2 regions of the Variovorax raffinosi genome follow, and region 1 is predicted to be linked to the other one. Evidence: predicted binding sites of a transcription regulator. Region 1 holds the regulator's gene; the other holds the start of a gene.
What was found. The regulator HrcA, encoded in region 1, represses chaperone genes, less so after heat shock. The targets are predictions, from matches to a motif close to TTAGCACTCNNNNNNNNNGAGTGCTAA.
Positions count from the first base shown of each region.

Region 2: groES (co-chaperone GroES) is a predicted target of HrcA. The motif match lies at 1,836-1,862, and genes of this name have one in related genera.

Region 1 is NZ_JBPJZR010000015.1:92,573-95,945, forward strand. Features, by position in the region: gene ACSFB7_RS32165 (AraC family ligand binding domain-containing protein) at 1-603, opposite strand, end outside; gene ACSFB7_RS32170 (EamA family transporter) at 719-1,606, shown strand; tRNA gene ACSFB7_RS32175 (tRNA-Ile) at 1,694-1,770, opposite strand; gene hrcA (heat-inducible transcriptional repressor HrcA) at 1,811-2,818, opposite strand; gene ACSFB7_RS32185 (recombinase family protein) at 2,872-3,373, opposite strand, start outside.
Region 2 is NZ_JBPJZR010000010.1:272,421-275,793, reverse strand. Features, by position in the region: gene groL (chaperonin GroEL) at 1-1,401, opposite strand, end outside; gene groES (co-chaperone GroES) at 1,457-1,747, opposite strand; gene ACSFB7_RS27205 (winged helix-turn-helix domain-containing protein) at 2,094-2,873, opposite strand; gene ACSFB7_RS27200 (hypothetical protein) at 2,943-3,176, opposite strand; partial or broken gene ACSFB7_RS27195 (YadA-like family protein) at 3,217-3,373, opposite strand, start outside.

The sequences.
Region 1 (3,373 bases):
GCTCACGCCGGTGTGCTGGCGGAACTGCCGGGTGAACGTGCGGCGGCTCATGCCCGTGCGTGCGGCCATGTCGTCGATGCCGATCTCCAGCGAGGGGTTGATCAGCATCTCCCGGCAGGCTTGCGCAAGGCGTGGGTCGGTGGGCAGCGGGGCATTGAGCGACAGCGTCTTCATGTCCGCGATCTCGTGCAGCAAGAGATTCATCAGATGCGCATCGCGTCCGCCGAGCTTGTACAGCGCAGGCACATCGACGGCCTTCTCCAGCAACTGGCGCAGCAGCGGCGACACGTCGAGCACCCGGCAGTCGTCCGGCAGCCCCAGGCGTTGTGCCGCCTTGCTGCGGACATAGGTGTTGAGCATGGTCACCGCACCGCGCATCTGCATCGCGTGCTGCAGGCGGGCCGGCACCCAGATGGCACGTTGCGCCGGAACGACCCAGTTGCCTTTGTCGGTGAACACGGTGATCACTCCGCAGGCGGCGTACGCGAGCTGCCCACGCTCGTGGCTGTGCGAAGGAAACAGCTCGCCGTCCGGATAGTCGCGGGCCGTCACCACGGCATCGCGCGGTGTCTTCACGTAGGGATTGATGTCGATTTCTCGCATGGCCCGGATTTGACATCAATTGACCCACCATCGAAGGCGGGCCGGGTCGAAATCCAGCCAAATCACCTTGGCCGACGCCCTCCGCGCCGGCGCACCCGACGCGGAAATACCGACCATGCAAAAGAAACACCTGCTCCTGGCCATCCTCGTGACGGCCGTCTGGGGATTCAACTTTCCAATCACCAAGCTTGGCCTGGCCAGGGTCGACCCGCTGCTGCTCACGGCCATCCGCTTCACGCTGGCGGCCTTGCCCCTGGTGTTCATCGTCAAGCGCCCGCAGGTCGCCTTCGGATGGCTCGCGGCCTACGGGCTGATCTTCGGCGTGGCGATGTGGGCCTTGATCAACCTGGGCATCGCGTGGGGCGTGCCGCCGGGCAGCGCCGCCTTGCTGATCCAGTTCAGCGCCTTCTTCACGCTGGGCTGGGGCGTGCTGTTGTTCAAGGAAGGGTTGAGCCTGCCGCAGGTCGTCGGCCTCGTGCTGGCGGCGCTTGGATTGGTGGGCATCCTGTCGGGCCGTTCAGATGGAGCGACCCTGCTCGGCTTTTCCCTGGTCATGGTCAGCGCCGTGGCATGGAGCATTGGCAACATCGTCGTCAAGGTGTCCGGGGTACGCGAGATCTTCGCCTTCGTGGTCTGGGCCAGCCTGTTTCCGCCGATACCCCTGTTCCTGCTGACCTGGCTGTTCCACGGATCGGCGCCGTATCTCACGCTGCTCGATCATGTCGACGGCGTGGCCGTGTTTTCGCTGCTGTTCCAGGTCTACGGCGCCACTCACTTCTGCTACTGGGGGTGGAACCTGCTGCTGCGCGAATACCCGGTTTCGCGCGTGGCGCCGCTTTCACTTCTGATTCCGGTGTTCGGCATCGCCGGGTCCATCCTTATCTTCGGGCAGCAGCCCAGTGCTTCCGAGTGGACTTCGATTGCGCTGATCCTGGCTGCGCTGGCGGTCGGGCTGGTGAAGGGGCCGGCGGTTCTGGCCAGCAGGGCTGGGCAACGGGCATGAGTGGCTGCATCGCCCAAAGACGATCCACGAAGAAAGCAGCGTGATGCCTGCTTCTTCGAAGTATTTTCAAGGGGGAAGGGAACGTGGTGGTAGGCCGTGATGGGCTTGAACCATCGACCAACGGATTATGAGTCCGCTGCTCTAACCAACTGAGCTAACGGCCCACGCGGGCACGATTCTATTCGTGCCGCGCCACCCGCCCGCTCACTTGCGGTGGCTCAGCGCGTTGCCGATCAGCCGCGACGTGATGTCGACGATCTGGATCATGCGTTCGTAAGGCATGCGGGTCGGCCCGATCACGCCCAGCGTGCCGACCACCTGCCCATCGACCTCGTAGTTGGCGCTGACGATGGAGAGTTCCTCGAACGGCACCACCTGGCTCTCGCCGCCGATGAAGATGCGCACGCCTTCGGCCTTGCTCGACACGTCGAGCAGCCGCATGAGCTGCGCCTTCTGCTCGAAGAGTTCGAAGGCGCGGCGCAGTTGCCCCATGTCGCTGGAGAAATCGCTCACCGCGAGCAGGTTGCGCTCGCCGGAGATCACGACCTCGTCTTCCTGCGCCTCGGTCAGCACTTCGGAACTGACCTGCACCGCTGCCTGCATCAGCGCCGCGATCTCGCCGCGCAGTTTTTCGACCTCGGACTGCAGACGGTCGCGCACCTGCTCGATCGTCAGGCCCGCGTAGTGCGCATTGATGTAGTTGGAGGCCTCGACCAGCTGCGACTGCGAATAGTCGGCCTCCGGGAAGATCACCCGGTTCTGCACGTCGCCATCGGGCGACACGATGATCACCAGCAGCCGGTTTTCGGACAGCCGCAGGAACTCGATCTGCTTGAACACCGACGCGCGCCGGGGCGCCATCACGACACCCACGAACTGCGACAGGTTCGACAGCAGGTGGGCCGCGTTGGCAATCACCTTCTGCGGCTGGTCGGGCGCAAGGCTCGGCGTGCTCATCTGCTCGCGCTGGGCCGTCAACATGGTGTCGACAAAGAGGCGGTAGCCACGATGCGTTGGAATGCGGCCAGCCGACGTGTGCGGACTGGCAATCAGCCCCAGCGCCTCCAGGTCCGACATGACGTTGCGGATGGTCGCCGGCGACAGGTCCAGCCCCGAGGATCGCGAGAGCGTGCGTGACCCGACGGGTTGCCCGTCGGCGATGTAGCGCTCGACGAGCGTCTTGAGCAGCAACTTGGCACGGTCGTCCAGCATTGCAAGATTTTAGTGTTGTACTTCGAAAAGTTTGGGAAACAGAGGCGCATAGCCTAGCTCACCCGGCGAAGTCGCAAGCCGCCCCGGCCTCGACGTGTCACGCCAGCCCGCACGAGCGCAGAACGGACAGCCGTGGGGGACACCCCGAACATGAGTGCCACTTCTGCCAGAGTGAACCCTGCGGAATAAAGCACCCCCACGGTATCGGCCTCATCACCCGTCACCAGCGTACTGCGCCCAAACTGAACGCCACGCGCCATAGCTGCGACCCTGCCCGCTTGGCAGCGCTCTCGAATAATGGCTCGTTCAAGCTGTGCAACAGCACCCAGAATCTGCAGCACGAATTCACCCATCGCGGAAGACGTATCAATCGGCTCCGTGAGCGACTTAACTGCACACCCCGCGTGCTTCAGCCGGTCCAACAACTGCAGCAAATCTTTGAGACTTCGCGCCAGCCGGTCTAGCTTGTAAACCACCAGCGTACAGCCTGGACGCAACGACGCAAGCGCCCGGTGCAGCTCGGGCCGAGGTCCGATGCCGCTGGTCTTTTCGGAG
Region 2 (3,373 bases), on a different contig from region 1:
CACCACCACCGAGGCTTCGCCGCCGGCGTTGTTCACGATTTCGCGCAGGGGCGCTTCGATCGCCTTCAGCACCAGCTTGATGCCGGCTTCCTGGTCGGCGTTGTCGCCCTTGACCGACTCGCCCACGGCTTGCTTGGCACGCAGCAGAGCCACGCCGCCGCCAGCCACAACGCCTTCTTCCACTGCAGCGCGGGTAGCGTGCAGGGCGTCTTCGACGCGAGCCTTCTTTTCCTTCATTTCGACTTCGGTGGCAGCGCCAACCTTGATCACTGCAACGCCGCCAGCCAGCTTGGCCACGCGCTCTTGCAGCTTTTCACGGTCGTAGTCGCTGGTCGCTTCTTCGATCTGAACGCGCACTTGCTTCACGCGGGCTTCGATGTCACCAGCAGCGCCAGCGCCGTCGATGATGATCGTGTTTTCCTTGCCCACTTCGATGCGCTTGGCTTGACCCAGGTCGGCCAGCGTCACCTTTTCGAGCGTCAGGCCCACTTCTTCAGCGATGACCTTGCCGCCCGTCAGGATGGCGATGTCTTCCAGCATGGCCTTGCGGCGGTCGCCGAAGCCAGGAGCCTTGACAGCCACAACCTTCAGGATGCCGCGGATCGTGTTCACGACCAGCGTAGCCAGGGCTTCGCCTTCGACTTCTTCGGCAATGATCAGCAGCGGACGGCCAGCCTTGGCGACTTGCTCCAGCACCGGCAGCAGGTCACGGATGTTGCTGATCTTCTTGTCGAACAGCAGCACGAAGGGGTTGTCCAACAGCGCCGATTGCTTCTCGGGGTTGTTGATGAAGTAGGGCGACAGGTAGCCGCGGTCGAACTGCATGCCTTCGACGACGTCCAGTTCGCTGTCCAGCGACTTGCCGTCTTCCACGGTGATCACGCCTTCCTTGCCGACCTTGTCCATCGCGTCAGCGATGAGCTTGCCGATGGTTTCGTCGCTGTTGGCCGAGATCGAGCCGACTTGAGCGATTTCCTTCGACGTGGTGGTGGGCTTCGAAGCCTTCTTCAGCTCGGCGACCAGGGCCGTCACAGCCTTGTCGATGCCGCGCTTCAGGTCCATCGGGTTCATGCCGGCAGCCACCAGCTTGAAACCTTCGCGAACGATGGCTTGTGCCAGCACGGTCGCGGTGGTGGTGCCGTCACCGGCGTTGTCCGAAGTCTTGGAAGCCACTTCCTTCACGAGCTGGGCGCCCATGTTCTGCAGCTTGTCCTTGAGTTCGATTTCCTTGGCGACCGACACACCGTCCTTGGTCACGGTGGGGGCGCCGAACGAGCGTTCGAGCACCACGTTGCGGCCCTTGGGGCCCAGGGTCACTTTGACTGCGTTGGCCAGGATGTTGACACCCTCGACCATGCGTGCGCGGGCTTCTCCGCCGAAGACTACGTCTTTTGCTGCCATGATGAATTAACTCCGAATGGATTGGATATGAATGAATCGAAAGGGAGGAGAAGTCTTACTTCTCGACGACTGCGAACAGGTCGTCTTCCTTCATCACGAGCAGTTCGTCGCCATCGACCTTGACGGTCTGGCCGCTGTACTTGCCGAACAGGACGCGGTCGCCGACCTTGACGGTCAGTGCGGTCAGTTCGCCCTTGTCGGTGCGCTTGCCCGGGCCCACGGCCAGGACTTCGCCCTGATCGGGCTTTTCAGCGGCTGCGTCGGGGATGACGATGCCGGAGGCGGTCTTGGTTTCGCTGTCAACACGCTTGACGATCACGCGATCGGCCAAAGGACGAAGTTTCATTGCATCTCCTGGATATGGATAAGAAACGGGTTTGTGGTCGGGCGCCGGACTGGAAGACCGGCGGCCCATCGACTGGGAGCGAGGGCTGTTAGCACTCATCATCAGCGAGTGCTAATGATAAGGGCAATCGATGACCTTTCAAGGGCAGGGCTTGGTCTGGAGGGCTTGCTGGACGCCGTTTTCAGCCGATTTCGAGTGCTTCCCGGCCGGCTTTTGATCGCACGATCGTGCTTTTTTTAGGAGGAAGCTCTGGAGCTTTTGTAATTGGGGGCGGCCCGGTTTCCTTGGACTCTTTCCGCTATTTGGCCGGTGCATAGCTGGGCGGGAGCAAGAAGTGCGAGGTGAATCACTTCCGGGCGGGGGTTGCCCTGGATGTATTGGACGAAGAAGGTACAGCCATGAGCTGATAGCCGGTTCCGTACACGGCGCGCAGCACGAATCCGTTCTCGTGGCGAAGGTCCAGCCGCCTGCGCAGGCCCGCGGCGCAGACGTCCAGCGTCCGCGCTCCTTCGCGCTGAGGCGCGTCCTTCCATAGCGATTTCTGCAGCCAGCCTCGCGTGAGCACCTCGCCGACATTGCGAAACAGCGCCAGCGCGAAAGCGAACTGGCGCGGCTGAAGAATGATTTCGCGATCGTGGTGCAGCACGGTGTTGCTGCCGCCCAGGAATCGGTAGTCGCCCCGCACGAGGGTGTCTTCCGCAACATGGGCTTCTTGCCGCTGGGCGTTGCCCGCTCGCTGAAGCAGCAGGTGAATCTGCCAGTCCAGCTCCGCATCCATCGCTGTCGGCGCCTCGAGGTCGACGGCATCGCGCCACCGGGCGTCGTCATCCATCGGTAGCAGACGTTCCCGGCCGCCGTCCTGAGTCGCGAGAAGCGCCGGCATGCCGAGTACCTTGCACACGGCACGCAGGCTCGCATTCGTCATTTCATCTTGCGGGGCCAGCAACAACAGCAGGCTGAACCGCACGCCGTTGCTCAGCGTGGTCAGAAAATCGGGAGCGCCCGCGAATACGACGGACTGATGTCCCATGCGATCCAGCCTGCCCTGCAAGGCCGCCGTGCGCGTACCGTCGCTGCCTAGAATGGCGATCGACAACGCCCCTCTCACGCCGGTCATCATCTTCATTTGCAAATGTTCGTTGGTTCCATGGCCGGGGCGCCAGCAGGCCCGCACCGGCATCGCCGGGTTACTGGCTTACTGGGTATCGCGCGGCGCGTAGCTTGTGAAGTACCAGCCGTTGGACTCGAGCTTTTCGTAGAAGGTCTTGCCGCTGCCCGCTTGCGTTGCGAAGTCGACGTTGGCCCTGCCGCCTGCAGGCAGGCCCAGGCTGTCGTCCGGGTAGTGAGCGAGCGCCGCCGAGGCGTCGGCGCTCGCAGGTACCGGCAGGCAGATCCCGAGGCCGCGGAGGGCCGCAGACTCCCTGGTCAAGGGGTGCGCGCCTTCCGAACAAACGGTCGAGCGCGGATGCTCAATCGAACTCATAGCCCACACCCACGCCGATGTTGAACTTCTGGCCGCTGTAGCCGCCGTTGACCTTGTAGACCCACTTGCCGTTGTCCGAGCGCCCAGAGAAGCCGACGGCCATCGCGCTGTAGCCCGAGTAGTTGCCCACGCCGACCGACAGC